DNA from 2 places in the Geomicrobium sp. JSM 1781026 genome. Region 1 is predicted to be linked to the other one. Evidence: a T-box and tRNA genes for the amino acid it is inferred to sense, from the RefSeq annotation. Region 1 holds a T-box; the other holds one or more tRNA genes.
The links. A T-box is a leader RNA that pairs with one kind of tRNA and senses whether it is charged. The one in region 1 lies ahead of tyrS (tyrosine--tRNA ligase), so its partner is inferred to be a tRNA-Tyr.

Region 1 (15,264 bases):
GCAGCTGGAGTATGGTCAAGTGCAGGGGCGTTTCGGTCAGGTACTAAATTCCCGGACAAACTGTCTGGCAAATAATCTTGGATATTCACACCGTCGAAGAACGTTGAGTTTACGGAAAAACCGGTGTCCGTAAATTCGGCAGGTGTTTGTTCATACGCAAGATAACTTTGACCACTAATCGTTACGTAGCGTGCGCCTTCTAGTGAGTCATCGGTTTGAGATGGCAAGTAGTTGCTATTAAACAAATCGGTATTCACAAGTCCAGCGTCGTAACAACTTTGGGAAGGAAGTAATCCGCTCACGCCACAAATTGACTGTCGTACAATTCCTTCGGGTTGCTCGAACCGTGAATCTGTCAAGACGACGTCACTGTTTGTTTCCACAGTGCGATTCATAAGCGTTGCCCAAAGCTGTTGTTGACGTTGACTGTATTCGCCTTGGAGCGGTTGGTTATCTCCGTAGCCGATCCATAAGCCGAAGCTCACTTTCGGGTTCATGCCGACGAACCAATAGTCACGCGCACCTTGCGACGTCCCGGTTTTTCCGGCCCAATCCCCACCGAAGTTTAACAGGCTAGGAATGCGTGATGCGGTTCCGTTTGAGAGGACATCTCGCATCATATCAATGGAAAGGTACGCCGTTTGCGGGGAGAACACGTCAACTTGATTGTGTTCATGCTCATAGATCACTTCACCCGTATGCGTCTCAATCCGCTCAATCATATACGATTCATTCCGCGTACCACCGGTCGCAAGCGTCGATAATGCGTTCGTATTTTCTTCAACCGTTGCATCAAAAGAACCGAGTGCGAACGACTCCGCAGCATAGTCAAGGTGCGGGGTGTAGCCAAGTTTTATCATATCATCGTACAAATCTTCTTCTGGCACTTGCCAAAATGTCCGTACCGATGGGGTGTTTCGTGAGTTCGTAATCGTATCTCGCACGGAAGGGATACCGGCGTAAGAACTACCAAAGTTACTTACGGGGTCTTGATCTCCCCCACGGTAATTCGTTGGCACATCGGGAACGACGATGCCCGGTTGCACAACCCCGCGCTCCATCGCAGATCCGAACGGCATGAGCGGCTTAATCGTTGAGCCTACGGATCGGCCTTCACCTGTCGTAGCGTGGTTCCATGATTCTTTTTCAAAGTCACGTCCACCGATAAAGCTTAAAATCGCTCCTGTTTCATTATCTTGTAACAAACCGCCCACCTGTTCAGGTTGTCCGTCATTCGTATTCGGACCGAACAAGTCACTGTTGGCGATCGTGTCTTCCATCGTGTCATAAATGTCTTTATGAATGGTAGTATGAATGCGGTATCCGCCAAGACGAAGTTCTGTACTTGCGCGCTCGGTGTATTGTTGGACGGTTTGTGCACGGTCTTCGTCTTCCATGTCGCTCAAGTCAACCCCGTCTTTGTCCAATAAATAATCTCTAAGAATGGGGACGGCTCTGCGTTCTGTTTCGTTCGTAACGTACGGATAACTTTCAAAGCTATTTTCTGGTGCATAATCCGTAATGTCTTCCATTAGGTCGTACTCTCGAGCTGCTTCGTACTCTTCCTCGGTAATCGTTCCAGAGTCTAACATCCGGTAAAGGACGATATTCTTTCGTTGCATTCCAGCAGTCAAGTCCTCTTTCAAATCCCCATCGGACGTGAAGGGAGTGTATGAAAAAGGATTTTGTGGAATGCCGGCAATATACGCAGCTTGAGGTAACGAAAGTTCCGATGCCTCGACATCAAAAATTCCATTTGCTGCAGCCTGAATGCCTGCAATTTGCGTACCGGCCGCATTTCTGCCGAATGGTACGATGTTTAAGTATGCTTCAAGAATTTCATCTTTGTCCATATAATTCTCTAAACGCATCGCAATTAAGATCTCTCTTGCCTTGCGGTCAAAAGAAACTTCGTTAGATAGCATTTGGTTTTTCACAATTTGTTGGGTGAGCGTACTTCCTCCCGTTTGCATGCCTGTGTCGACAAACTCTTGAAACACTGCGCGCATAACAGCTTTTGGAACGATGCCGTTATGTTCAAAGAAATATTCGTCTTCTGTCGCAATTAACGCGTCTTTCACGTGCGTAGACACTTCGTCCAAGCTTACTTCTCTTCGCTCAAGAATTGAAGGAAGTTCGCCTAAATATACGTCATCGGCGAAGTAAACGACACTTGTTTCTTCATAATTGTAGATGTCTGCACGAATTTCTTCTTGTGTATATTCCGGCTCATCTTCTACTAAAGAAACGAAGTAGCCAGCACCGGCTGCGCCGACAAATGTCGTTCCGAGCAAGATCGTCACGCTTAAAAGAATGAGAATGTTCCAAGCGACAAGGCTTGTAATATTTAACCCTTGTACATAGCGATTGTTTTGTATGAAATCAGCCCAGCGGTTAAACCTCTGTAATATATTTTTCATCGTTCACCCCCTAAGAAGATCACGCATATTATAGCATACTTTGTTATAGACTAAAGAACCGCTATCCAGGTTATTCGTGATGAATATGTACAATTCCTCTTCTGACCTTTCGTTCTTACGTGTAGGTTGCCTTATCGATCGGGTTTACATACAGTTGACAGTGAACAATTGGCATGGTATAAAAAGATCATTGTCAATATAGGTAACGCGATGATGGCAACGAAGTAATTTCTTGTGTACAGGTTCAGAGAGTCGACGGTCGCTGCAAGTCGATCCGGCGCAAGAGATGAATTACATTGCTTGAGCTTTCTAGGAAACGTATACTCTGCGTTAAAGAGCCGAGTGGAGAGCGGAAGTTCTCAACAAGGGTGGTACCGCGATACGTTCGTCCCTTTTTAGGGAGGGGCTTTTTTTTATGGACAAAAATAATAGGAGGACGAAGATATGACAAGCGAATGGACATTAACAACAGAACAAAAGGAAGAAGCGAATCGCCAAGTCGAGGCGCTTATGAGAGGTGTTGTGGAGATTGTGCCTGAAGAGGCGTTCCGAGGGAAAATTGAGAAATCAATTGCAACAGGTAAACCGCTCAACATTAAGCTAGGCATGGACCCTTCGGCCCCGGACGTGCACATTGGCCACACCGTCGTTCTTCATAAGCTTCGCCAATTCCAAGAATTTGGACATCACGTACAAATGCTTATCGGCGACTTTACAGGTAGAATTGGTGACCCAAGTGGTAAATCAGAAACGAGAAAAGTATTAACGAGTGAACAAGTAGCTGAAAACGCCAAAACGTACGTCGAGCAGTACGGCAAAGTGTTGGATATGGACAAAGCAACGCTCTACTACAATTCGGAATGGTTAAGCCAGCTAAACTTTGAAGATGTCATCAACTTAGCTGGGAATTTAACAGTGGCAAGAATGCTTGAACGTGAAGATTTCAATAACCGGTACAAGAACAACCAACCAATTTCCATACATGAGTTCTTCTATCCATTAATGCAAGGCTATGATTCGGTGGCGATGGATACCGATATTGAGGTTGGGGGTACTGACCAAACGTTTAACCTTATGATGGGACGCCAGCTTCAAGATGCGTACGGGAAAGATAAGCAAGTTGCCCTAACGCTTCCGCTCATTGAAGGGTTGGACGGTGTGCGTAAAATGTCGAAGTCATTAAACAACTACATTGGAATCGATGAAGAACCGAATGAGATTTTTGGTAAATCAATGAGCATTCCTGATGAGCTGATGGTGAAGTATTACAAACTGGCAACCGATATTCCGATGGAAGAGGTTGAAGCTTTGGAGAAAGGACTTGGTGAGGGTAGCATTCACCCAAGAGATGCCAAACAACGACTTGGCCGCCGTTTTGTTGAAATGTACCACGGGGAAGCTGCAGCTGCCGAAGCTGAAAAGTACTTCCAGACGGTGTTTACGAAACGTGCACTTCCTGAGGATTTGCCGGTCGTTGAGTGGAAAGGTGAGCCGATCGTGTCCATTATTGATTTGCTCGTTGAGCTGGAATTACAACCGTCGAAAGGTGAAGCACGGCGCATGATTAAAAATGGCGGTGTGAAAATTGATGAGCAAAAAGTCGAAGACATTCATGCAGAGATTACAATTGCAGACGATATGATCGTGCAAGTCGGCAAACGGAAGTTTGCTCAACTTAAGAAATGACCAAAAAAGATGGGGAGCATCCCCATCTTTTTTCTTGCTAAACGAACGTCTCTATGGAAGAATAAAGCGAAATAGGTGAGGAGGAGCGGTGATGTATAACAAAGCGTATTCAAGCCGATTGGAAGAATTCAAATCGTTAGCTCCAGAAGCCTTTGCTGCCTTCATCGCATTCGACAACGAAGCGCTCGCGCCAGGAAAGTTGCAGCCAAAGTTGAAGGAATTGATTGCTGTAGCGGTTGCGCATACGACCGGGTGTCCGTATTGCATTGAGTTACATGTCAATCAAGCGAAGAAACAAGGGGCAAAGAAAGAAGAAGTGGCAGAAGCCATCATGGTGGCGACCGCTTTAAAAGCGGGATCAGCGATCGCGCATAGTGTCAATGCATGGAATGCTTATGATGGAAACGGCGCAGATGAATTGTACAAATCTTCTTACTTCAATCGCTTAGAGGAATTGAAAACGTATAATGAAGAAGTTTTTCAGAAATTTCTTTCGTTTGATCAAGCAGCTCTTCAAACAGGTACATTAACGGTGAAAGAAAAAGAACTCATCGCTATTGCCGTCGCACACACGACAGGTTGTCCATATTGCATTGAGCTGCACACAGCAGCCGTAAAAGTTGCAGGAGCAAGCCGCGAAGAAGTTGCCGAGTCTGTACTTGTTGCAACAGCTCTAAAAGCTGAGTCTGCCCTTGCCCACGGAGTGAACGCACTAAATGCCTACGATCAGTAAACGAGGAGGTGACAATCGAATGAGTTTAATGTGAATCATTTTGCTTCATCTACTCTAACTTGATTTGAGTGTCGAGAAACGAATCACTTAATCTTAAGGAGGAGAATGATGAAACAGAATAAGCAAATCGAGCGATTACTGAACGTTCAACGAGATGTGAATTTTTCTGGAGTGATATTCATAAAGGAATACGACGGTGTGTTCGAGCAAGCGTTCGGTTATGCCAACCAGGCCGAACAGATAAGAAACAATCCAAGTACGCGGTTTGGCATCGCATCTGGAGCAAAGGTATTCACGAGCGCAGCCATTTGCAGACTCGTTGAAGAAGGTAAACTTTCATTTAATACGCGTTTACAGCAATGTGTAGACATCTCATTCCCACACTTTCATGAGGACATTACGATACATCATTTGCTTACGCATACGTCAGGCATTCCCGATTATTTTGATGAAGAAATGATGGATGATTTTTCTGCATTGTGGGATGAAAAGCCGATGTACAGCATGAGGGAAGGCAAGGATTTTTTGCCAATGTTTCAACACGAACCGATGAAGTTCCATCCTGGTGAACGGTTTCATTATAATAACGCAGGTTATATTGTGCTAGGTCAAATCGTTGAGGCGGTATCGGGACGACCGTTTGACCGATTTGTTGAAGAAGAAATCTTTCAAAAGGTGGGCATGGACAAGTCAGGTTATTTTCAACTTGATCAGTTGCCTGAACAGACTGCGCACGGGTATATCGAAAGCAATCAAACGAATCAATATTGCATTCCGATAAAAGGTGGGGCAGATGGGGGTGTGTTTGTCACCGTAACTGACGTGGAAATGTTTTGGCGGAGTGTCGATAAAGCTGAACTTTTCTCAGAAAAGATGACGGAACAATTTTTACGTCCGAGAGTTCACGTAAATGATACTGTCTTCTATAGTTATTCAGGATATACAATTGAAAGAGAAGACAGTTCAAGAAAACATCTACTCGTCGGGTACGACCCGGGTGTTTGCTTTCGGGCTTCGTTTGAACCCTCCTGTAGTCGTGTTGTTGTCGTGTGCTCAAATCAAAGTGAGGGCGCAGATGAAATGATCGAAGCGATTGGATAATAAAAACCCCCTCTTTATAAAGAGGGGGTTTAGTGTATTAACGAGAGTACCACTCAACGATAAGCGCTTCGGTAATTTCTGAAGAAAGTTCAGAACGCTCTGGAAGGCGTGTGAACGTAACTTCATACTTCTCGCCGTCTACACTGACATATTCAGGTGTGAAGGCAAGGGATTCGCGAGCTTCAGCAATCGAGTTCATGTTGCGTGACTTCTCACGTACACCGATTACTTGTCCTGGCTTAAGCGTGTAAGACGGGATGTCTACGCGCTGACCATCAACAGTAATGTGACCGTGGTTTACGAGTTGGCGCGCCCCACGACGCGTACGAGCAAGACCTGCACGATAAACGAGGTTGTCTAGGCGAGATTCAAGAAGGATCATGAATTCTTCACCGTGTACGCCTCCGCGCTTTGCTGCTTTATCGAATGTGCGCTTAAACTGACGCTCAGTCAATCCGTACATAAAACGTAGTTTTTGCTTCTCTTGAAGCTGGACACCGTACTCTGTCAATTTCTTGCGTTGAGTCGGACCGTGTTCACCCGGAACGTAAGGGCGTTTTTCTAGTTCTTTACCTGTACCGCTTAGTGAAATACCAAGACGGCGTGATTTCTTCCAAGATGGACCTGTATAGCGAGCCATAGTATAGCTCCTCCTTTTATCACGTTTATCGTGAAAAAGACGGGCAGGGGTAATCTCTTAGACGCTCATTTTGTTTTCACACATCTTCGCTCCGACAGCGGGGAGTTAGTGATGCACCTCGATTGTGATCAGCCGCAGTCGAGGAACAAAATGAAAGACGAAGTAAGTTTACCTTGGCTGTCTTTTAGCACAACTATCATTGTATAAAGTCCTTGCATAAAAGTCAACCTCAACGAACGAATAAAAACATGATATAGTGGGGGTGACTGAAAGAATGGAAGGTGAAGAATGATGAACAAATCAACACTCGCATCATACATTGATCATACGTTACTGAAACCTGAAGCATCAAGATCAGCCATTGTTACGCTTTGCGAGGAAGCCAAGACGCATGAGTTTAAAACGGTTTGTGTTCACCCGTATTGGGTAGAAACGGCTGTCGCTCTTTTAGAAGGTAGTCAAGTAGGTGTTACTACAGTCATTGGCTTTCCGCACGGCATGAATGTGCCAGAAGTGAAGGCTTATGAAACAGAAATTGCTATCAAACAAGGCGTGGCAGATGTGGATATGGTTATAAACATGGGAGCGCTCAAGTCTGGGGATGACGATCATGTGCTTCGCGATATTCAAGCCGTCGTAAACGCGGCAGCAAATAAAGCGACAGTGAAAGTAATCATTGAAACGAGTCAGCTTACCGACACTGAAAAAGTAAAAGCTTCTGAGTTGTGTGTACAAGCCGGAGCGGACTTTGTTAAGACATCCACAGGGTTTCACACCGGTGGCGCAACGCTTAGTGACGTTCGTTTAATGAAAGAAACCGTCGGTGATCATGCAAAAATTAAAGCTTCAGGCGGTGTGAAGAATGCGGCCGTCGCTGAAGAATATATTGAAGCAGGGACAGATCGAATTGGGACAAGTTCTGGCATTGCGATTGTTTCAGGTGCCGAGTCAGGAAGCGACTACTAGTCTCGATAAAAGATTTCGGGTTTACAATCGGCGCAAAACAGGAAAATTCTCTATAACAACCTGTAAAGGAGAGAGAACCTGTGTTACTACGTGTCGAGGACTTTAGAGACTTTTCACTGTCAGCTACTGACGATGATTTCGGAGCGGTTGACGATGTGTATTTTGACAGTACGGGTCGTTGGAGAGTTCGTTATATCGTTGGGGATACGCGGCGTTGGTTTTTTGGCGGGAAGGTACTCATCAGCCCAGAGTTGATTACAAGGCTTGAAATTACTGAACAGCTCGTTGATTTAGACGCTACGAAAGACCAAGTGAAGGACAGTCCGAAGCCAGAAACAGATCAGCCAATCTCAAGGCAATATGAAGCAACGTTGCTTGATCATTACGGCCTTCAGCATTACTGGACCGTTTCGCCTGCGACGCCAGCAGGGGTTCCACACTTTCCATATGCAGGGCCAATTGCGCCCGTTTCGGGAACGCCAAGTCCAGATGATGTTGCGGGTTCACGTTTGGACGAAGAGAACTATCATTTGCAAAGTTCAAAAGATCTAACATCCTATTCGGTGTACGCCAACGATGAAAAGATGGGCTCCATATCTGATATTTTGTTCGATAGCACAACGTGGCAAGTCCGCTTTATAGAAATTGAGTCAGATGGCATTATGGAACGCGATCGCTACGTTTTGCCAGTCCAAGTGTTTAAAGACTTTGACCCATTGGAAAGTAGAGCTCATGTGCCGGTTGCTTTGCAAGTCATTGAAGATGCTCCGAAATCGGAGACGTTAACCGATGACGACGAGAAAGAGTTAAACGCATATTATGGTATCAAATAAAAACAAAAGGCAAGCTCCTTCAACCAGGAGCTTGCCTTTCTTCATACTAACGTTGTAAGTGAGGAACAAGGTGCTCAACAAATACAGTGAGTAGGCGACCCTCTTCTTCGGAGAAACGCGCCTTTTCTGGAGAGTCAATATCCAAAACACCATAAACTTGATCGTTAATAATGATCGGGACGACTACCTCCGATTGTGAAGCAGCGTCACAAGCGATGTGGCCAGGAAATTGATGCACGTCCTCAACGACTTGCGTTTCTCGTATCTTCGCTGCGGTACCACACACACCTTTGCCGACTTGAATACGTACACAAGCGGGCAATCCTTGGAAAGGCCCGAGCACCAACTCGCCCTCTTTTAAAAGATAAAAACCGACCCAGTTCGTACGATCTAGAAATTGTTGTAACAAGGCAGCCGCATTGGCTAGGTTCGCTGTAGGATCATCCTCATCTTCAAGCAAGGCATCCAGTTGTTTATAAAGCATGTCATATTTCTTCTGCAAATTTCCGTCGTAATTGACAGGTTCAAACATTCGTGTACACCCTCCCCTATATAACACTGTCTAAACTCATAATAACATGTAGAAAGAGTAAATAAGAAGTCGTAAAGCCTTTGCAGGATCGCACCGTCATAGAGCGAATGTATTCGTTAACCGAGTCATGAAAGGATGGAGCAAGTGAGAACTGAAAAACAAAACACAAAAGAAGCTGTCCAAACCGCAGCCATTGACTTGTTTATGACAAAAGGGTTTACGGGGACATCCGTCCGTGCAGTTGCCGATCGAGCGAACGTGAACGTCGCTTTAATTTCATATTACTTTGGTGGAAAAAAAGGTTTGTTAGAATATATTTTGAATGACTATCTCGCTGGATATTTACAAGCAATTGAAGAAGCCATTTCTTCGTCTGAATCTAGTTTTGATCAGCTATTGTCGATGGTGGAGCGGGCGATGGTGTATCAACAACGGCATGATCGTGCTGCCCGCCTCGTTCTACGTGAATTGACGCTCGATTCAATGCTCGTTCGCGAAGTGATGTCGAGTTATTTCATGAAAGAAAAGCATCTATTTTCTCTCGTCTATGATCAAGGAAGAAAAGCGGGTGTGTTCACGCAAATGCGAAAGGAGTGGGCGATCTTACATTTGCGTGGCATGATTACGATGCCGTTTTTACATGCGCAATATATTCGCGAAGTCTTCCATCTTGAACCGAGAGACGAGACGTTTATTGGCAAGTATATGGGTCATGTTCGTCAGTTTGTGGAGCGACAACTTTGTTCGACGCGCATAGCAGATTCCCCGACTTCAAATCTTGTTTACGTCTAAAGGCACTTGCAGTCGGACGCCTCTTAGCTGCTCTCGTCCTTGACTAAGGCCATGAGGGTGGTGAGCATCGGAGCCGTACACGAGGTGAAGTCCTTCCGCTTCTTTTTCTTTTAGGAACGAAAGAGGCGGATACGGTTCTTGACAGCCAGGTTTATTCACACCTGCACCGTTCACATCCACTTGCATCCCTTCGTTTTTTATACAGAGGAGAGTGTCTCTAATCCATTGATCATCCGTTGGGTATGGCAGACTCTTCTGGAATTTACGAGCCAGTGTTGGATGTCCGATTCGTCTCGGTTTGAATACCCCTAAATGACAAGTGACGGATCGTTGCACTGTTTTATAGTAATGCCACACCGCCTCATCTATAGAGGAAAACTGATTTGCGTACATTTGAAACACTTCTGCACTATAATCAATACAAAAGTAACCCGCACTCGTGTGAATGAAATGAACCGAGAGAATGCTATCATCTAGAAAACGTCCGTATTCATCAAGAAAGGCTTTGGTTTCTGTTTCGTACCCTTCGATATAATCAACTTCTAAACCAACGTTTATCGTCAATTTCGATTCGTATTCTTTTTTCAATTTCTGCAATTCATCCAAGTATTTTGCGAGGGACTCCAGTGTCATTGCACTGTCTGAGTTTGGGGTAGGGTCAACAAACCTTTCAGGAAGAGGCGCATGCTCGCAAAACGTCACCCCTTCATACCCGTCGTGAATGAGGGTCTCAATGTATTCTGATATTGCCGCTGAACTTCCGTGGGGACAATACGGACTGTGAACGTGGCCATCGTATACGATCGATTTCATATTTCTCCCACCTTCTTTCCAATTTTCCACTACTCTATTAGGTTACATGTTAATATAGTAATACACCAGTTCAATTCTCTTCAAAAATCGTCAGCGATGTCGATATAATTTAGAGGAGTTTGGACGTATTTGTTGAATTTTGTAAATGGGTATTATTATATACGAAACTAATTATCGATGGAATATATTGGAGTGAGAGAAATGGTTCCTGTAATCATCATTGCCGTTAGCATCCTTGTCGTTGCTGGAATTGCGTATGGTGCCTGGTCAAGGCGGCGGGTCTACCAAAGTGTAGATGAGTTAGATAAAAGAAAGAACAATGTGATTAATGAACCGATTGCGGATGAGATCAGCCGTGTAAAGGGGTTAACCATTTCTGGGGAAACAGAAGAGAACTTCGAGCGGTGGCGAAAAGCATGGGATTCCATCGTTGAAGATCGTTTTCAAGAAATAGAACTCGACTTGTTTGATATTGAAGAAGCCGCAAATAAATATCAGTTCAAGAAAGCGAAAGAAAAGATTGAAAAGGTTAGCGTAACATTAACTAGCGTAGAAAACGAAATTGTTTCCATCCGTGAAGAAGTGGATGAACTCGTTAGTAGTGAACAACAAAATCGCGATGAAATTGAGGCCGTATCCGAGAAATTAAAAGATACACGTGCGATGTTGTCTCGCCAACAAAAATCGATGGGTGAATCGGTGGAAGCGATTCGTGAAGAAGTGGAACATTGCCGCAGTGAGCTTGACAACTATTACGAAGATACTGCGCAAGGAAACTACATGAGTGCAAGGAGTCGTTTATTAACGATCTCTGAGACGATTGAAAGACTTGACCACTTGATGAATAAGATTCCTGGCATGCTCATGGAAGTTAGCGTCTCCTTGCCAGAAGAAATTCGCAATTTAAGAAGTGGAATCGAAGAGTTATCAGAACAAGGGTTTAACTTTGATCATTTTACGATTGAAGCGGACTTGCGTGAATTGACAACGTCGCTTCCGAAGATTAAAGAAGCGGTTGAAAGTTTGCAAGTAGAATACGGGGAAGAGCAAATTGAACGCTCCAAAGAGCAAATCGAAGAGATGTACCAAACGTTAGAACAAGAAGTCGAAGCCAAGCAACGTGTGGAACATGGCGTGAAGCAACTTGGTGAAAAGTACGAAGCGGTTCGTACAAAACTGGAACACTTAGAAAAAGAACGTCAGAAGGTGAAAGAAAGCTATCAACTTCCTGAAGAAGAAACGAATCTCTATGAACAGATGAAAAAGGAACTAAAAGATGCGGAGAAGGACCAGCAAGTGTTTGCTGATTTGCACGCCAATCGTAGACAGTCTTATATCGACTTAGAGCAGACGATGGTGAAACTTCAAGACAAGCTACAGACAGTTAAAGAAGATATAGATTCATCAATGGAACGACTCGATGAGCTTAGAAGTGAGGAGCTAAGTGCGTATGAGCAATTAACGACGTTACGAAGACGGATGAAGTCGATTCAAATGAAAGTACACAAGAGTCACATCCCTGCTATGCCTGAGCATTTGCTCTCGCAGTTGGATGATGCAGAGAAAGAGTTGGAAAAGGCGAGGGCTCAATTAGACGTGACTCCGCTGCAAATGAAAGCGGTGAAAGAAGCGATTGAGCTCGGTCAGCATCAAGTAGGAAAGGCCGCTCATACGGTTGACGATACGTTGGCGCGTTCCGCTTGGGCAGAGCGGTTGATTCAGTTTGGCAATCGCTATCGCAACGAACATCCTAGTCTCAGACAAGTTCTTGAAGAGAGTGAATGGCAATTTAGGAATGGCTATTATGACGATGCGGTTGAGAACTTGACAGAGGCGTTAACCGAAGCTGTACCTGTCGCACTAGGGAATTTAGAATCGTCTTGGAATGAAAGTGAAGAGAGTGTTTATCAAAACGCTTAAATGAAGATGTGACAAGAAGAGCTGGGCAAACGAGCCTAACGTTGAAGCACAAGTGCGATCATAACGCGCTGTGCTTCTCGTTTGTTTACTCCACTTCTCGGCACACAGGTGAATTTATGATATAATGTTCCGTTGCTAGCGAACAGTTGAAAACAAGAGGTGTCAAGCTCAATGATCTATCTAGATAATAGTGCAACGACAGAACCTTATCCAGAGGTTATTCATACATTTGTAACGGCTAACGAACGTTACTTTGGGAACCCATCTTCATTACACCAAAAAGGTTCTGAAGCAGAGAACCTTCTGCGGGAAGCGAGACGGGCCATCGCTCGACTGCTGAATGCACAACCATCAGAGGTTGTGTTTACTTCAGGCGGCAGTGAAAGCAATAACTTGGCAATCCAAGGAATCGCAAGGGCGAGAGAAAAGCGGGGAAGGCATCTCATCACAACGGCTGTTGAACACCCGTCAGTACTTGAGACGTGCGAGTATCTAGAAACGGTTGGGTTTTCAGTGACGTATTTGCCAGTGAACGAAGAAGGTGTCGTATCTTTAACTGACTTAAAACAGGCAATAACGGAAGAGACAATTCTCGTGTCGGTCATGCATGTAAATCATGAAACGGGGGCTATTCAACCAGTACTAGAGTTCGGCGAATACTTGAAGAAGTTTGAGAAGATCCGTTTTCATGTTGACAACGTCCAAGGGTTCGGGAAGGTCGATCTCGACCTGCAATCTGTGGGCATTGACCTTTGTTCTGTATCCGGGCATAAGATTCATGGCTTAAAAGGGACTGGTTTTTTATACGTTAGAAGCGGAGTGAACATCCAACCGCTTGTATTTGGCGGAGGGCAAGAATTTCAACTTCGTGCCGGTACAGAAAATGTTCCTGCAATTGCTTCACTTGCGAAAGCGGCTCGTATGGCGATGGAGAAAAAGGAAGTACAAAATAGTAAGCTTGCTCGTATGAAAGAGGAACTACTCGAGTGGTTTGACGCTCAAGAAGGGGTGCACGTGAATACCCCGAAAGAAACAAGTGCGCCGCACATTATGAATGTTTCCATCGAGCGGACAATGCCGGAAGTGCTTATCCAAGCCCTCAGTAATAAAGACATTCACGTATCATCAAAATCAGCGTGTGCTTCCAAACAACCGAGCAAAAGTGCAGTACTCCTAGCACAGTTTGGTGAAGAAGACGAAAGAGCAGCGACGGGGTTGCGCGTGAGCATGTCATGGCAAACTTCACAAGCAGACCTGGAAGCTTTAAAAGCCGCATTGAGTCAAATCGTTCCACAGGTGAGAGAAATGAAGGAAGTGAAATCGTGAACATTGAGCATATACTCGTAAGGTATGGAGAAATTGCCTTAAAAGGAAAAAATAGAAATGAATTTGAACGGGCATTAAAAGGGAACATCAACAGTGTGCTTAGAAAGATTGGCTCATCTCGAGCGAAACGAACGTTTGGACGACTTATTGTTGAACTGAACGGCGATGACCCGAATGTTGTAATTTCTAGACTGAAAGATATATTCGGCATTATCTCACTATCAGTGGCAGTAAAAACGAGTCATGACGTCCATGACATCCAAAAAGTTGCGCTGCAACTAATGAAAGAAGAAACCGCAGCGAAGACATTTAAAGTGTCAGCAAGGCGTTCATTTAAGAAAACAGAACTTGACTCACAAGCGCTCAATTATGAAGTCGGTTCCTACGTGCTACGAAACACAGACGATATTACGGTGGATGTGCATAACCCCGACGTTGAAATTAGCGTTGAAGTCCGCGAGCACGGCACGTATATTAGTGCAGGTAAAGTTCAAGGTAGAGGCGGATTGCCTGTAGGTACGTCTGGAAAAGTTATGCTCATGCTTTCGGGCGGGATTGATAGCCCAGTGGCGGGATACCTCGCGATGAAGAGAGGGTCGATCGTCGAAGCGGTCCATTTTCATAGTCCTCCATTCACGAATGAACGAGCGAAACAAAAAGTTATTGATCTTGCTAAGCAGCTGTCACTCTATGGAGGCGCAGTGAGGCTGCATGTCGTCCCTTTCACTGAAATTCAACAAGAGATTCATCGGCAAATCCCTTCATATTATGCAATGACGATTACGAGAAGAATGATGCTAAGAATTACAGAGAAGATTGCAGCAGAACAAGGCGCACTTGCGCTAGTGAATGGGGAAAGCTTAGGTCAAGTTGCTTCGCAAACGTTGGAAAGTCTGCGTGCCATTGAACAAGCAGCTGAAATCCCGATATTACGTCCGTTAATTACGATGGATAAAATAGAAGTGATGGACATTGCCAAACAAATTGGGACGTATGAAACATCCATCTTGCCGTATGAAGATTGTTGTACGATCTTTTTGCCAGAGCAATCAAAAACAAAACCGAAGCTTGAAAAAGCCTTGCAATTTGAAACCTCACTCGATATTGATGCGATGGTCGACAAAGCCGTTAACAATCGAGAGCCATCTCTTATTTCAAGTGATTCACCAATCGATAACAATTTCACGGAATTATTGTAAGTTCATTCATACACCGTCACCCTAAATATGCTTGCCTTGTTTAGGATGGCGGTGAACGTTCTAGGAGGTTGACGATGCAAACCATTTACTATAACGGCAAAGTATATCCGATGACTTCTGAACATTCAATCGAAGAAGCCGTTTTTGTCAAGGACGCAGTTATTCAAGCGGTAGGGTCAACGAATGAAATCATGAATAACTATAAACAATCAGAAGTTGAGCTCATTGATCTCGATGGGAACGTCATGTTTCCAGGGTTTGTAGATAGTCATGCACACATGCTTGGGTATGGGTTTTCCCTAA
Region 2 (15,264 bases), on a different contig from region 1:
GACGACACGATGTTGAAGTTATGGAGAGCACGTAACAACCGTTTTAGTCACGAATATGCGTATGTTGCAAAGGAAGGCAACCGTATCCTAGGGTTGATGACGTGTTATCCTGCGAAAACGATGGACCGATTGCTTTTTCCGACAGCGGTTAAGATTTTACGATATCGTCATCTCGGCTTCTTGATTCATTCTTTAAAGAATCGAAAAGACTTCAGGTCCATGCTCCGATTAAAAGAAGCAAAAGAAGGTGAGTTTCATATCGGTACGTTGGCGATGTTGCCAGAAAGCCGTGGAAAAGGGATTGGTACGATGCTCATTCATAAGGCAGAGCAGTTTGCACGCGAACAAGGGCTAGACAAGCTTTCACTCACCGTAGACCAAAACAATCCAGCAGCACGTAAACTTTATGAGCGTGTTGGTTTTCACATCGTTCATCAGTCTGACCAAAAGCCGTTTGCGGTGTATCGCATGGTCAAACAGGTAGATGAGGGGGCAAAGCGATGACAAAGGAACTGAATGACGCCATCTACGTCACCATTATCGGTGTAATTGCTGAAAACGGCATACGCTTTACGACAGAGCAAGTAGCACGAGCGCTCGGCACGAGTAAGCGCACGGTATATGAATACTTCTCTAGCAAAGAAGAATTGCTTAGCCGGACAATTGACTTTGTGTTCCGTGACATCCAAGCGATTGACCGAACGATTGTGAACGATCACACGTTATCTGAAGCGGAGAAGATCGAGCGAGTATTCGCTTCTTTGCCAGTCAATTATGACATAGGCATCATCATTCAACATGCGGACGAGTTAGAAAAGAAATACCCCGCTTTACATGAGAAAGTTGCAAACCAATTAAATGCTGTTTGGGATCCGTTTATTGAGTTGGTTGAGCCGAAGTTTCCAACGGCTTATGTGACGGTGCTGAAGACACTGTTAGAAGAGATGCTCCTAAATTTGTTGGACACTCAATATTTACAGCAACATAACGTAACGTTCGAGGAAGGGATGGAGCAGCTAAAAGCAATTGTGCTTCAAGGCATTTTACCTTCAACATCAGAAACAAGCAGTTAATGAATATCGAGCGCTACAAAGTAGCGCTCGATATCCGTTGAACAAAGCAATTTTCGAGAAAGAAAATGCAAGTGCACGCTTTCGACACGGAAGTACACCTTTTCGACACCGGAGTGCACATAATCGACAAATCAACCCCGCACGATCGAGCCCTAACCCGCCCGCGCACCCCCCCGCTGAGCAAGTGCACGCTTTCGACATCAGAGTGCACGCAATCGACACGGAAGTGCACCTTTTCGACATCAGAGTGCACGCAATCGACACGGAAGTGCACCTTTTCGACACCGGAGTGCACATAATCGACAAATCCACCCCGCCCGATCGAGCCCTAACCCGCCCGCGCACCCTCCGCTGAGCAAGTGCACGCTTTCGGCATCAGAGTGCACGTAATCGACACCGGAGTGCACACTTTCGACACCAGAGTGCACGCTTTCGACAAGGGAGTGCACGTAATCGACACCGAAGCGCACACCAACTACCGAACACCCACGCCCCTGCAATCCCTGCACTTTGCCTTTATTTGAAGTATTGATCTACCACATCTTCACTAACTTCTTCCAATGTGCGGTACGTGTATTGTGGATTGTTGTCCTTTTTAATAAGAACAGACTCGACTCCTCGGTAGAAGTCGTCTGCTTTTAAGAAGTTCATCGCCAGAGTCGCGTCCGCTTCCAATACCTTTTCCAGTGGCTGGTGTGCGCTTTCTAGCATATGTCGCAAAGTTACTTTTAAAGAAACGGGAGATTTCGATTCAAGCGTGTCAGCGGTTTTCATTGCAAATTCTCCGCCAGAGTCGCGTAGCTTTTTCACGATGTCTTCGACTTGATGTAAATGAAAGAATTCATCGATGAGTGTTTGCTTGGCGGCGAGTGCACTCGGTTTCGGTTCTTCACTCACGTCTTTGAGCAGTTGATCGAGTGTTTCTCTTGGCGCATCAATGTTCATCCAGTTCTTACTGCGAAGCGTTTCTTCTACACAGGTGACATCATCGACGTAATAGTCTGCGGCACCGATGTAGAGAGCATCTTCTGCTGGGATGACCTTAGCGGTTAAAGCAAGGTACGTTCCGGAGTAACCAGGAGCTTGATTTAGGTAATAAGCAGCGCCGACATCTGGAAAGAAGCCAATGTTCATTTCTGGCATGGCCCACTTCGTATTGTGCGTGACGATGCGGTGACTTGCTCCTTGAGACAAGCCGACGCCACCACCCATTACGACACCGTGCAAGAGAGCAACGATCGGTTTTTTGTAGTTGGCAATATCAGCATCCAGCGCGTACTCATCGAGGAAAAACTGACGGGCTCGCTCAAAATCTTCGTCGCTCTTATTCGCGTTTGCGAGTGTCTTAATGTCACCGCCTGCGCAAAAACCTTTTTCGCTGTTTCCTTTTAGAAGAATTACTTTGACGTGGTCATCGTTCTTCCAATGTTCAAGCTGCTCTTGAATCGTTTGGACCATTTCATGATTAAGGGAACCGATTGCTTTCGGTCGATCCAATTCCAAAGTAGCCAACCCTCGATCATTTACGTGAACGTTAACGCTCATTCTTTTCACTTCCTTTTCCGTAGTATGCATCATGGTATATCAATGCAAGGTCTATGCCCGAGTAAGCGTTGCCAAATGTTTAGCGATGCGACGAACATTCTCTTCGGCTTGCTCTTCTAACTTGGCTCGTTCTTCTGTCGCATTGTAAAACGTATGTTGACTTGGCAAGTGGTCTGACATGCTTAACACAGCAATCGCTTCCCGCCCGTATTGAGCAGCAATGGCAAGCGTTGCAGCCGCCTCCATTTCAACACCGGTATGACCAACAGCAGCCCAGCGTTCAATCATCGGTGCCGTTTCATAAATGTAGCTACCTGTCGTGACAATTGAGCCTAGTCGGTAAGCAATGTTATTTTCTTCACAAAACGCTTGGGCAGCTTCCAACAGTGCTGGGCTCGTCTTCGCAGGCCCGTACTTATCCGACACGCCGTCGTCTTTTTCCGCAGATGTTACGAGCAAGACTTCTCCATAGGTTAAGTCAGCCTGTAGTCCTCCGAAGTAGCCGGTTTGAATGAATCGTTCACAGCCACAAATGGCGAGAGGGTGCACAACCGTGGCTGCCATCGGACTGCCATACACATTTGCATAGGCGATATTTTTGTTCTTCATATTACCAAATCTTAAGTTCCACGCTGGTGCACGAGATTGATCGAGCGTACCTTCCCAATAAAGCAAATTCGTCTCATGAAGAAACTCTCCATGAATAATTGTCGAAGTTGGAATGTCCGACTCTTGTAAATTCAACGAGCGAAGCCAATCTTCCTTTTTAAACTCTCCGTATAATGCCATGATGACCCCCGATTGTAGAAAATTATAAAGATGATGTACACTTACTATATTATCAGAAAATTAGTGGAAATGAGGGTCCAAACCGCAAATGATAAAAGGAAACCACGTGGAGTTACGAGCACCAAAAAGAGAAGAGTTAGAGACGATGATTGAGTGGAGGAACGATCCGCTACTTGCCAAGCTTGCGGCAGGAACGAATGCCCACCTTTGGTCAGGTCTGACGATTGAGCAAATGGAAAGCTGGTATGGTACTCATTACCAACAAGCCAATTCACTAGAAAAAGGAAGAATCTATTCAATCTATCATGAAGATCGGTTTATCGGGTATTGTGATTACCGCGAGTACCACCCATTAACGAACAGTTGCACGGTTGGTATGGTTATTGGTGACCGTGATTATTGGGACCGAGGATTTGGTAGCGAAGCGATGCAACTGCTTGTAGAGTATTTGCATAAAACCATTGCGGTTCGTCGCTTCCAACTAGACACGTGGGCAGGCAACATTAGGGCGATCAAATGTTATGAGAAGTGCGGGTTTCAGATTGAAGGTACGCTTCGTGACAATGAATGGGTGGACGGACAGTATGAAGACACGGTTTTGATGGGTTTACTCATGGACGAACACAAGAGCTGATCGAGGAAATAATAGCCCAGTATTTGAACATAGAATTGCCGCTTGCGCGAGGTTAGAAGCGTAAATCTTACCGCACTTCGTGCAATGGTAAGATTTTTATTGATTTGAGAAATAAATAATTGAAACTCTGCTTATTAATATTTTAATTAAATAATGTTACGCAGCTGCTATGTTCGCTTCAGCATCGAACCGAGCGAGCCACGCGAATAGGAACTTCCGACATCCAGGTATTAGAAATTTGATTTTAAGTTTTCACCTGCTCTCTACCGATGTTGAGGTAGTGTGTGCTCAGCAACAGTTCTAACTGCATAACATTTGGTTATTTTTAGGAGATTGGCGATCTAGATCACACCCCAAAACGATCTATATGGAATGAACTTAGCATTTTCTTGATTTGCACTGTTGGGTGGAGGGGGTAGCGCGGTGCTGGGTGCCATTTTGCGCGCAGATTCTGGCTGAAGTACTAACGACACGTCGGCCCCGCAGGGGCCGAAACGAAACCGCACTCGATTCGGCGCGGCTCGCGCCGACGTCTTGTGGGTACTTCGAGGCGGGGATGTACTTATGACCCGGTAATCTGTTACCGAGTTCGCTCATTCTGTTCCCTAGTTTATGAGAATAGACGGCTTCCCCCGCGATTTTCCTCAACTTGAGAACAGTTCGGTTGCAACTCGAGCACAGTTTCCATTTTCCAATTTTACCATTGGTTCTTAATGAAGTTCTTTCGTTCAACTTATATAGGTCGATTTAGAACACCGCAGTCAAGCTGATGCTCGCTAGTCTATGAACGTTCGTTTCTAAGGACGTCAACGCTGTTTATTCATATAAACCTCTGGAGTTCGCAACTATCGGCCCCACCGGCGCCGAAGATACACCGACCGGACGCTGGAGTGACTCATGAAGATATCTCACTAGTCTTTATGGCAGAAAAGAGTCGCAGAATTTTTATGCCGAGAGAATGGTAAGGAGGTTTGATGAGTTACAATTTCAAGCACTAGTGAATTTCTTGAGTGCAGTTTATATAGAAATCGCACTACAGAATAATGATATGCTCACGCCAAATGGAACCCTTCACATAATTCGGCTCAGCTAGCTCATGCTAGCTATTGTATTTTTCGATGACAAACGGGGGTGTCTCTGTCGTCCTTGTATAAATATCTACCTCAAACACCAAGCACTGTACGCGCGGTAAATCGAAAGTTCAATCTCTATCTAGTCACAAAAAAACTTGTCTCCTCAAGCATTTAGCTGCGAAATCAATGATTTATTTTGCTCCTAAACAAATGTATAAATTTTTTTTGAGAAAAACTATTGCATTTTCGTTGTGGAGATCATATAATATATTTTGTCAGCAAGAGACGTAAGCGTCCGGCCCGTTGGTCAAGGGGTTAAGACACCGCCCTTTCACGGCGGTAACGCGGGTTCGAATCCCGCACGGGTCACCAATAATTATCTATAGCAATATAAAGGCTCCAGCAAACGATTTTGCTGGTTTTATCATTTACTTATACTCTTATGGAGGGGTAGCGAAGTGGCTAAACGCGGCGGACTGTAAATCCGCTCCCTCAGGGTTCGGCGGTTCGAATCCGTCCCCCTCCACCATTTCACATGCGGGAGTAGTTCAGTGGTAGAACACCACCTTGCCAAGGTGGGGGTCGCGGGTTCGAATCCCGTCTCCCGCTCCATTGCTTAACGAATCGTTTTGTGATAACATAGTAAATGTTCCCAATTTGCGGGTGTAGTTTAGTGGTAAAACCTCAGCCTTCCAAGCTGATGATGTGGGTTCGATTCCCATCACCCGCTCCATACATATGAACTCAAGAGAGTAGAACAACCTTGTTCCGCTCTCTTTTTTATGTTTTACTAACCGAAAAGGTCTCTCCCTTTTTAAAAAATTATTAAGATGATACCCACCCTTTGATCCCGTGGTACACTAAGAAGGTTGCGAACTATTTTGTGAATAGTGAAGACCTCTTTACTATTTATACAATCAAAAAAATAAATGAAACCTATACATAGACAGGGACGTAATCATACAGAACGGACGTAAGGCGGGATAGGGATGGACGATTGGTTAAAGCAATGCATAAAGGAAGTGAAGGCCGGAGACCCAGAGGCTTTTGCTCAAATTGTTGAAGCGTATAAAGATAAAGTATATCAAATAGCCTATCGCATGGTCGGCAACGCCCAAGAAGCACAGGATGTTGCACAGGAAGCCTTTATCCGTGCCTACACGAACATCGACCGGTACGATACCAATCGGAAGTTTTCGACGTGGCTGTTTCGAATTGCTACCAATTTAAGTATCGACAAGCTCCGAAAGAAAAAGCCGGACTACTCGCTAGATGCTGAGGTGAGCGGGACGGAAGGATTGGATGGGTACTCGCAATTGGCGGCAACAGACGCCCTTCCAGATGAGCAAGTCGTGACCCTTGAATGGCAAGCGTCGATTCAAGAAGAAATCAATGCACTTCCTCCTAAATATCGCGCTGCGATTATTCTTAAGTATATGGAAGACCTCTCCTTGCAGGAAATGAGTGAAATTCTTGATCTTCCTGTAGGTACGATAAAAACCCACGTTCATCGTGGACGAGAGGCACTAAGGAAGCGATTGAAAAAATGGTAGTAAGGGGGAAAGGCAACATGAGCTGCAGCAGTGAGCGTATTCAGCGATATTTCGATGGTGACTTAACCCGGGATGAGCGAATGCAACTGTATGAGCATTTGCGTGAATGCGGAGATTGCAAATCCCATTATGATGAAGTGAAGAAATCAATTGCGCTCGTACAGAGCGCTTCACATATTACCGCGCCTTGTAGGTTTACAGAAAGCGTGATGGATGCATTGCCGAAACGAAAGAAACGCTCTGTTGCTTGGAAGCGCTGGTCAAGAAACCACCCGATGCTCGTGGCGGCTTCTGTATTCCTTGTGCTCATGTCCTCGATGGTATGGGTAAACTGGTCCGGCATGAGTGGAGATGACGTCATGGTCCGAGGAGCGACTGGCGACGTGCATGTGAATTATGAAACGAACACCGTCATTATTCCTGAAGGCGAAACCGTTGCAGGAGACTTAACGGTTACGAATGGGAATGTTGACGTACAAGGTGAAGTAGATGGTGATCTCACCGTCATTAATGGTGAACAATATATGGCATCTGCTGGCAATGTTGCGGGCAATGTCGAAGAGATTAATGAAATTCTTTCGTGGATTTGGTACGAGACGAAATCGCTTTTCTCAGGCTTGACGACTGGGGACGATTCGTAAGCATGGAGTGATGCGTTCGTGCATCACTCCCCATTGAGCGGGAAGAATGTACAAAAATGCATCCGGGTACGAATTGTGCCGGGTCGCTTTTTTGTGTTTCCTTCTAAATCCTCCAAAAAACGAAATGCGTTAATTTCTCACGATTCTTCCGCTAAAATTCCGTAGTTTTAGGCGGTTTTTATTGGAAAATCGTGTAACGAGGGATTACGATTGTCGTAGGAATAAGTGTAGTGGAACTCGTTTCTACAATCAGGAGGGATAGGAGAAACTTGCCAGAGATATACTGAAGATGGGGCGGCGCATTGGAAATGATAACATCGGGTTTCAGCTATGTTATAATGGTTGCGTGCTAACCTCTCGAGGTTTCTCGTTTATATCCTAATGGGAGGAAGATCAATGTTTGGTGAGGATTTCGAACTTTTAACGTGGATACGCAGAATTGTTGATATTTTGCTCGTTACGTTTGTTGTCTATAAATTAATTTCGATTGTACGTGGTACAAGAGCGGTACAATTACTAAAAGGAATTACGGTTATTCTAGCTGCCGGTTTTCTGAGTAACTTCTTCGGTTTACATACGATGTCATTTATTATGAACTTGGTGATTACGTATGGAGTCCTCGCCATTATTATTATCTTCCAACCTGAAATGCGAAGAGCATTGGAGCAACTAGGAAGAGGGCGTTTATTCGGACGAGGCCCAACACCAGAAGAGCAGAATTCCGTTAACACGATTGAAGCATTAATGAAGTCATTGAAATACATGGCGAAGCGTAGAATTGGCGCCTTGATTTCCATTGAAAATGAAACGGGAATGAACGACTATATTGAAACGGGTGTGCCAGTGAAAGCTCAAATTTCTACAGAGCTCGTCACCAATATCTTCATGCCTAACGCCCCGCTTCATGACGGTGCGGTGATTATTAAGAACAACATATTGGAAGCAGCGGCTTGTTATTTGCCTCTTTCTGAGAACCCGTTTATTTCAAAAGAACTTGGCACAAGACACCGGGCTGCGATTGGTGTGAGTGAAGTAACCGATGCAATTACAATAACGGTTTCTGAAGAAACAGGAGCAATTTCTGTAACGAAAAACGGAGAATTGCACCGGGATTTGGACGATGATACGATAAGGAAAATGTTGGAAAATCAACTTCTAAAAAATACGAAGTCATCGAATGCATCATTCTGGCAATGGGGAGGGCGAAAAGATGGATAGGCTCTTCAATAATCACTGGTTTTTAAAGTTTGTTTCTTTGCTTATTGCAACGATGCTCTTTCTATTCGTCAACCTTGAAGATGTTGGAAATCCAGGTACGACGCCAGTTATGAGTACCGAGCAGATCTCCCTCAGCGAAGCAGAGCTCCAAGTGTATTACGACAATGAGCAGTATGCGATTGCGGAGATTGATGATGACATTGACGTAAGGGTGTCAGGAACACAAAGTGCGCTGACGCTATTCCAAGTAACCAACCCTTCCTATGAGATTTATGTTGATTTGGAAGGGTATGCAGAAGGGGTTCACACAGTAGATGTAGAGACGGCGAACTTCCCGAGTGGGTTGACGGTCAGCGTCGAACCGAATACGGTGCGAGTCGTACTTGAAGAACGGCAGTCGGTCACGCTTCCGGTGGAAGTGGAATTAATGAATGAAGATCAAATAGCAGAAGGACATACTGTTGGTGAGCCAGAAGTTACGCCAGGAGAAGTTGAAGTCAATGCAGGCGCCTCTGTTCTGGACAACATTAGTTCACTGCAAGCGTTCATTGATGTTGCGGGTGCCGAAGAGACGATTACGCAAACGGTTGATGTCATTGTGTATGGTCCATATGGTGAACAGTTGGATACGAATGTGGCACCAGAGACAGTAGAAGTTGAAGTTCCGATCATACGTCCTTCCGCTGAAGTGGCGCTTGACTATGACATCGAGGGAGACTTGCCGGAAGGACTCGAACTCATTGACATGAGCATCGATACAGAAACGGCGACGATTTATGGCCCAATCGACCAAATCGAAGATATTGAATCCATCTTTTTAGGAACGCTTGATTTGTCGGGTGTGACCGAAAGTGAAGTCCGGGAAGTCGAAGTGCCCGTTCCAGATGGTGTAGAGCACGTTCGGCCGGAAGTGGTCACACTTGAAATTGAAGTGACAGATGCTGAAGATGTGATGAGTATAGAAATGCCACTTGACTTCGATAACCTGCCTGCGGGATTCGATGCGGCAATACCCGCAGGAGAAGCTGAAACATATACAGTCAACGTACATGGGGATGAAGAGGAATTACAGGAGTTTAGTGAAGAGAACTTACGCCTGTATATCGATTTTGAGGATGAACAATTGGAAACTGGGGAAACGCGTAAACCTATTCAAATCGAGGGTCCAAATGACTTTGATTACTCGGTAGAGATCGATGATGTGCCTGTTGAGATAACAGAAAGCGATTAGTTGAATAGTTTATAACAGGGTAAGCATGAAGGAGAGATATTGAAATGGGTAAGTATTTTGGCACAGATGGTGTAAGAGGTGTAGCAAACACAGAGTTAACCCCGGAGTTAGCGTTCCGCTTAGGGCGTGCCGGTGGGTATGTGTTGGCCAAAGATGACAAGCAGCCGAAAGTGCTAATTGGGAGAGACACGAGAATTTCTGGAACAATGCTTGAAGGCGCATTAGTCTCAGGGCTGCTCTCGATTGGTGCAGAAGTTATGAAGCTTGGTGTCATCACTACACCGGGTGTTGCCTTTCTTACGAAAGCTGTGAATGCGGAGGCAGGGATTATGATTTCCGCATCACACAACCCAGTAGAAGACAACGGCATTAAATTCTTCGGCAGTGATGGATTTAAGTTGTCACGAGAGCAAGAGGAAGAAATCGAAGCCCTTGTTGATCAAGAAGACACGCTCCCACGTCCGACAGGCACCGGTCTAGGAAGTGTAAGTAGCTACTACGAAGGTGTCCAGAAGTACGTTCAATATTTAAAACAAACGAGTGATGAAGAGTTTACAGGCATCCACATTGCCCTCGATTGCGCACACGGTGCAGCTGCTTCTGTCGCACCGAGGATGTTTGCAGACTTAGACGCAGACATTTCCACCATCGGTAATAGTCCAGATGGAACGAACATTAATGACGGCGTGGGTTCTACCCACCCTGAAAAGCTCGTACAACTCGTGCGTGAGAAAGAAGCCGACATTGGGCTTGCCTTTGATGGAGATGCGGATCGCCTCATTGCTGTTGATGAAAATGGACAGCTCGTAGATGGCGATAAGATCCTTTATATTTGCGGGAAGTACTTGAAAGAAGAAGCGATGCTTGCCCACAATACCATTGTAACGACGGTCATGAGTAACCTTGGGTTATACAAAGCGTTAGACCAAGCAGGTATTCAGTCAACGCAAACAGCCGTTGGTGATAAATATGTGATGGAAAGAATGCGTGAAGGTGGATACAGCCTTGGTGGTGAGCAATCTGGGCACATTATTTTCCTCGATCACACAACAACGGGCGATGGCATGTTAACCGCTGTGCAACTTGTGAATATCATGAAAGTGAAAGGCAAGAAACTTTCTGAGCTCGCTGCAGAAGTTCAAACCTTTCCACAGAGATTAGAGAACATTCGTGTCGTTGATAAACACGCAGTTCAAGACAACGATGCTGTGAAAGAAATCATTGCAGCTGTCGAGACGCAAATGAATGGGAATGGCAGAGTTCTCGTTCGTCCGTCTGGGACTGAACCACTCGTTCGTGTGATGGTCGAAGCAGAAAGTGACGCACTATGCGTACAATATGTAAACGAGATTTCAGCAGTCATTCAAGAGCAGCTCGGAAATCAGTCATAACACTAACTGTGGGGCTGATTTCTACTCAGCCCTTTTTTGATTGACGCTCGTCTCAAACGTGTAGTACGATTGCCATGTTATTCAAACATAGAAAGGAGCATCGGGGTCATACAAAAAAGATTCATAAGCGCCCGGACTGTTTTGGACGAAGATAAAACAGTTGACGAGGAGGAGGTTTATCGAACATCGGCGGATACCTCCCGGTTGTATGTCACGACCGCAAGCGTGTACTGAAAACGAAGAGGCGACTTTTCGTACAAAGAACACACATTGGCACATGTGAATTTAAATAAACGGAGCGGGGACGTGTGACAACTGTCCCCAGTGAACAGCATTGTCCTCGTCCCCATAATGGAGGAATCATTTATGTGTGGAATCGTAGGCTATGTAGGATCACAAGCGGTGAAAGATATTTTATTAAAAGGGTTGGAAAAGCTTGAGTATCGCGGATATGACTCTGCAGGGCTCGCAATCGTAGACGAGCACGTAGAAGTTGTGAAAGAAAAGGGACGCATCGCGACCCTTCGTGAAAAAGCAGACATTCAAGACCCGAAAGGCACAATTGGTGTCGGTCATACACGTTGGGCGACGCACGGTGTACCCAACATTACGAATGCGCACCCTCACCAAAGTACAACGGAGCGCTATACACTCGTACACAATGGTGTGATTGAGAACTTTGAAGAGCTCAAAGCTGAGTATCTTCAAGGTGTGAATCTTGTCAGTGACACAGACACAGAAGTCATTGTACAGATTATCGAAACGTTTGCGGCAACAGGCTTACGTACAGAAGAAGCGTTCCGAAAAACGCTTGCTTTGTTGGAAGGATCTTACGCTATTGCCCTTCTTGATGAAGAGGACCATGACACGATTTATGTCGGTAAGAACAAGAGCCCGTTGCTCGTTGGTCTTAGCGACGAAGCCAACGTTGTCGCCTCTGACTCAATGGCGATGCTTCATGTGACGAAAACGTTTGTTGAACTGATCGATGAAGAAATGGTCATCTTAAATCGTGATGGAGTCCAAATCAAAAAGCTGGACGGTACGCCGGTTGAGCGCGAATCATTCGAAGCAGAATTGGATGAGAGCGACACGGAGAAAGGGACGTATGCACACTTCATGCTCAAAGAGATCGATGAGCAGCCATTCGTCATCCGAAACATCATCCAGCAGTACCAAGATGAAGACAATGAGATTAAACTGTCCAAAGATATTCGTTCAGCTGTAACTGAAGCGGACCGTATTTATATTATTGCTGCGGGCACGAGTTATCACGCTGGCCTTGTCGGTAAAGAATTGCTTGAGAATGTTGCGGGTATTCCCGTTGAAGTGCATATCGCAAGCGAATTTCTATACAACCAGCCACTCTTGTCAAAACAACCGCTGTTCATCTTCATTTCTCAAAGTGGAGAAACGGCAGACAGCCGCGGCGTGCTCGTAAACGTCAAACGAGCGGGACATCCGTCAGTAACGATCACCAATGTTCCTGGCTCAACACTTGACCGTGAAGCTGATCACGCCTTGTACACGTATGCCGGTCCAGAAATTGCCGTCGCTTCAACGAAAGCATACACGGCGCAAATGGCGGTATTATCGATCTTGGCGATGGATGCTGCCCAAGCAGCGGGGATTGACAGTGACTTTGATGCGATCCATGAATTGAGCATCGTTGCCAATGCCATGGAGACACTCACCGATTCCAAAGACGACATGGAGCAGATCGCCCGCGACTTCTTGCTAGAGACGCGCAATGCTTTCTTTATCGGAAGAGGGTTTGACTATCACGTCGTTCAAGAAGGCGCACTAAAGCTTAAAGAAATCTCATATATCCAAGCCGAAGGCTTTGCCGGTGGCGAATTAAAGCACGGCACGATCGCGCTCATCGAAGAAGGAACACCGGTCATCGCACTGGCTACTCAAGAGAGCGTCAACCTGAACATTCGCGGCAACCTCCAAGAAGTCGTTGCCCGCGGCGCCAACCCGTGCGTCGTCAGCATGGAAGGCACGCACCGCCCAGATGACCAAGTCGTTGTACCGAACGTGCACAACTACTTGACACCGCTCGTATCCGTCATCCCGCTCCAACTCATTTCTTACTACGCAGCCCTTCACCGCGGCTGTGACGTAGATAAACCACGTAACCTCGCTAAGAGCGTTACCGTAGAATAAAGTAGTGAGCCGTCCGCTTTGCGGGCGGTTTTTTTCATTAATAATTATAGATCACGCAAGTCAGTCCCCGTCATTCGGGCTTTCCGCATTTCGGTTTGTGAGCTGAGCGGCTTGGGGGTAGGGTGCAATCATCAATTCCCAGTGAACTCAATTCTCTCAACGCCAAATTGCTGCGGCGGTAAAGAATCATTTCTGCCGACAAACTCGTCATAGTAAACGGTAATATCATCACCTACTTCAATTTCTTCATGCATCTCAGGTGGAACGGAGAAGATAATGGTATTTTCGTCTTCATTCCCTTCATTTTCTTGTTCAACATAAACCCACTTAAAATTATTGTTTGCGGACGTTATTTCCGTTACATTACCAGAGAAAATGGATAAGTCATCGTCGTTACACGCGACTAAAAAAATTATTAGGATTAATGGCAACAGTTTACGTATTGGAAACCTCCCTTTTCAGTGCGGGTTAGTTGGTGACCCAATCAAGATACTTAAAGAACTCGAGGTGTTAAAAAGGCCAGCTTAAATTGGTAAGAAGACATACTGTTTGTTAGAAACCAATACCCATTCACATCCATCGATAAAACAACGGATTAACTTCAATGGTATTAAGCATTTAACTCGCTTTGCAGAGCGTAACGAGAAAGTTTGCAAAGAGGGAGGGCTTTAAAAAATCATGAATAACTTAATGGGATCTATATTTAGCATAGTTCAATTTTGTGAAGGGGATGATTGACTATTTTGAATCTTTTCTGGGAGTAAAACCGTAGTTAGAGAGAAGCTTAGCACACGGAATGATGCAAAAAGACTTCAAAAACGAGCATCTTCAATTGCGCAAAGGGGGGCAGTTTTATGAGTGCCATCGCATATATACTAGGAGTATTTTTGATAATGATAGGATTTTTAATTGGTGTAAAGAAGAAGTTACACTTGCTCTCATTCATTTGGGTTGGCTTTTCAGAAGATCTAGTCACGAGCTCTAGAGACCGAGTAGCAAAAACAATTGGACCCATGCTCATCGTTGTTGGCGTTGTTCTATTGCTAGGACCACTGTTGGAAGGGTTGATAGGAGAAACGTGGACGGCGATCGTGAGTGTTGTTATTATTGTAGGATCACTCATAGCTACTGGGGTCATGGTTTTCAAAATGGAGAGTGGCGATAACTGAGGTTTCTATTTGCATTAGCTAGTCCTTGTCGTGAATGTAACGGGCCATCCGAAAAAAGAAGATGAATACATTTAAAGATATTGTTGCAAAAAAAGAGGAAACAATCTTAGAACAGATGCTTCCTCTTTCCTGGTTTTTAATCTTCGCCATCAGCTTTATCATCCGGAGTTGCATCGTTTACCGATATAGAGTTCGTGCTTACCCCGTCTTCTAACGACCCGTCCATCGATGAGAATCCCGACAACATACTTATCGCAAGCACTAATACGAATAATGATGAACTAATTTTTTTCATGATTAGCTACCCCCTATATGGTTTAATTTTCTTGCAAATTCCATGGATTGTCGTAAATATACTAGCGCTTTGCTCGTCTGATTAAATTGTGACTCAAGTATTTCAGAGACAGACTCACAAGCTTCATGAGCTTCAAAATACAATTCACGTTCAACCATCATATCTATTCCTTGATCAATCGTTTCGTAGCACACCCCCATTTTATGGAATAATCCTTCAAGAATGATAAGTTTTGCTTGTTGTTCGACAAGATGAAATCGATTAAGGGAGCTTTTTAGTGCGGATAACTTAGTAAGACCAAGCTCGATCTCTCCTAATCGTATATGAATGACAGCTAAATTAAAATTCGATTTTATTTGGAGAGTCGTGTTATTACTCATATCATCAAGAGAGGATATTATGACTTGCTTCGCATGGTGGTAATGCTTATAACGCATTAGGTGTAGTCCATATGTGCGCTTTACGATCCCTGTTGTGTTGGTG

Region 2: it encodes a tRNA-Tyr, which carries the amino acid that the T-box ahead of tyrS (tyrosine--tRNA ligase) is inferred to sense. The anticodon was not compared.

Annotation. Positions count from the first base shown of each region.
Region 1 is NZ_JBHFQF010000004.1:110,281-125,544, reverse strand. It holds gene ACE1TF_RS08285 (transglycosylase domain-containing protein) at 1-2,420, opposite strand, end outside; T-box leader at 2,622-2,816, shown strand; gene tyrS (tyrosine--tRNA ligase) at 2,865-4,106, shown strand; gene ACE1TF_RS08275 (carboxymuconolactone decarboxylase family protein) at 4,198-4,839, shown strand; gene ACE1TF_RS08270 (serine hydrolase domain-containing protein) at 4,948-5,940, shown strand; gene rpsD (30S ribosomal protein S4) at 5,978-6,580, opposite strand; gene deoC (deoxyribose-phosphate aldolase) at 6,872-7,546, shown strand; gene ACE1TF_RS08255 (PRC-barrel domain-containing protein) at 7,627-8,379, shown strand; gene ACE1TF_RS08250 (GAF domain-containing protein) at 8,426-8,911, opposite strand; gene refZ (forespore capture DNA-binding protein RefZ) at 9,056-9,703, shown strand; gene hisJ (histidinol-phosphatase HisJ) at 9,683-10,516, opposite strand; gene ACE1TF_RS08235 (septation ring formation regulator EzrA) at 10,718-12,436, shown strand; gene ACE1TF_RS08230 (cysteine desulfurase family protein) at 12,608-13,762, shown strand; gene thiI (tRNA uracil 4-sulfurtransferase ThiI) at 13,759-14,961, shown strand; gene ACE1TF_RS08220 (amidohydrolase) at 15,036-15,264, shown strand, end outside.
Region 2 is NZ_JBHFQF010000008.1:147,599-162,862, reverse strand. It holds gene ACE1TF_RS15315 (GNAT family N-acetyltransferase) at 1-504, shown strand, start outside; gene ACE1TF_RS15310 (TetR/AcrR family transcriptional regulator) at 501-1,073, shown strand; gene ACE1TF_RS15305 (enoyl-CoA hydratase/isomerase family protein) at 1,590-2,618, opposite strand; gene ACE1TF_RS15300 (phosphorylase family protein) at 2,670-3,407, opposite strand; gene ACE1TF_RS15295 (GNAT family N-acetyltransferase) at 3,514-4,041, shown strand; tRNA gene ACE1TF_RS15290 (tRNA-Glu) at 5,412-5,486, shown strand; tRNA gene ACE1TF_RS15285 (tRNA-Tyr) at 5,559-5,643, shown strand; tRNA gene ACE1TF_RS15280 (tRNA-Gly) at 5,652-5,726, shown strand; tRNA gene ACE1TF_RS15275 (tRNA-Gly) at 5,774-5,847, shown strand; gene sigW (RNA polymerase sigma factor SigW) at 6,104-6,667, shown strand; gene ACE1TF_RS15265 (anti-sigma factor family protein) at 6,685-7,308, shown strand; gene cdaA (diadenylate cyclase CdaA) at 7,705-8,526, shown strand; gene ACE1TF_RS15255 (CdaR family protein) at 8,519-9,757, shown strand; gene glmM (phosphoglucosamine mutase) at 9,802-11,148, shown strand; gene glmS (glutamine--fructose-6-phosphate transaminase (isomerizing)) at 11,515-13,317, shown strand; gene ACE1TF_RS15240 (hypothetical protein) at 13,449-13,748, opposite strand; gene ACE1TF_RS15235 (hypothetical protein) at 14,211-14,486, shown strand; gene ACE1TF_RS15230 (hypothetical protein) at 14,623-14,781, opposite strand; gene ACE1TF_RS15225 (tetratricopeptide repeat protein) at 14,784-15,264, opposite strand, start outside.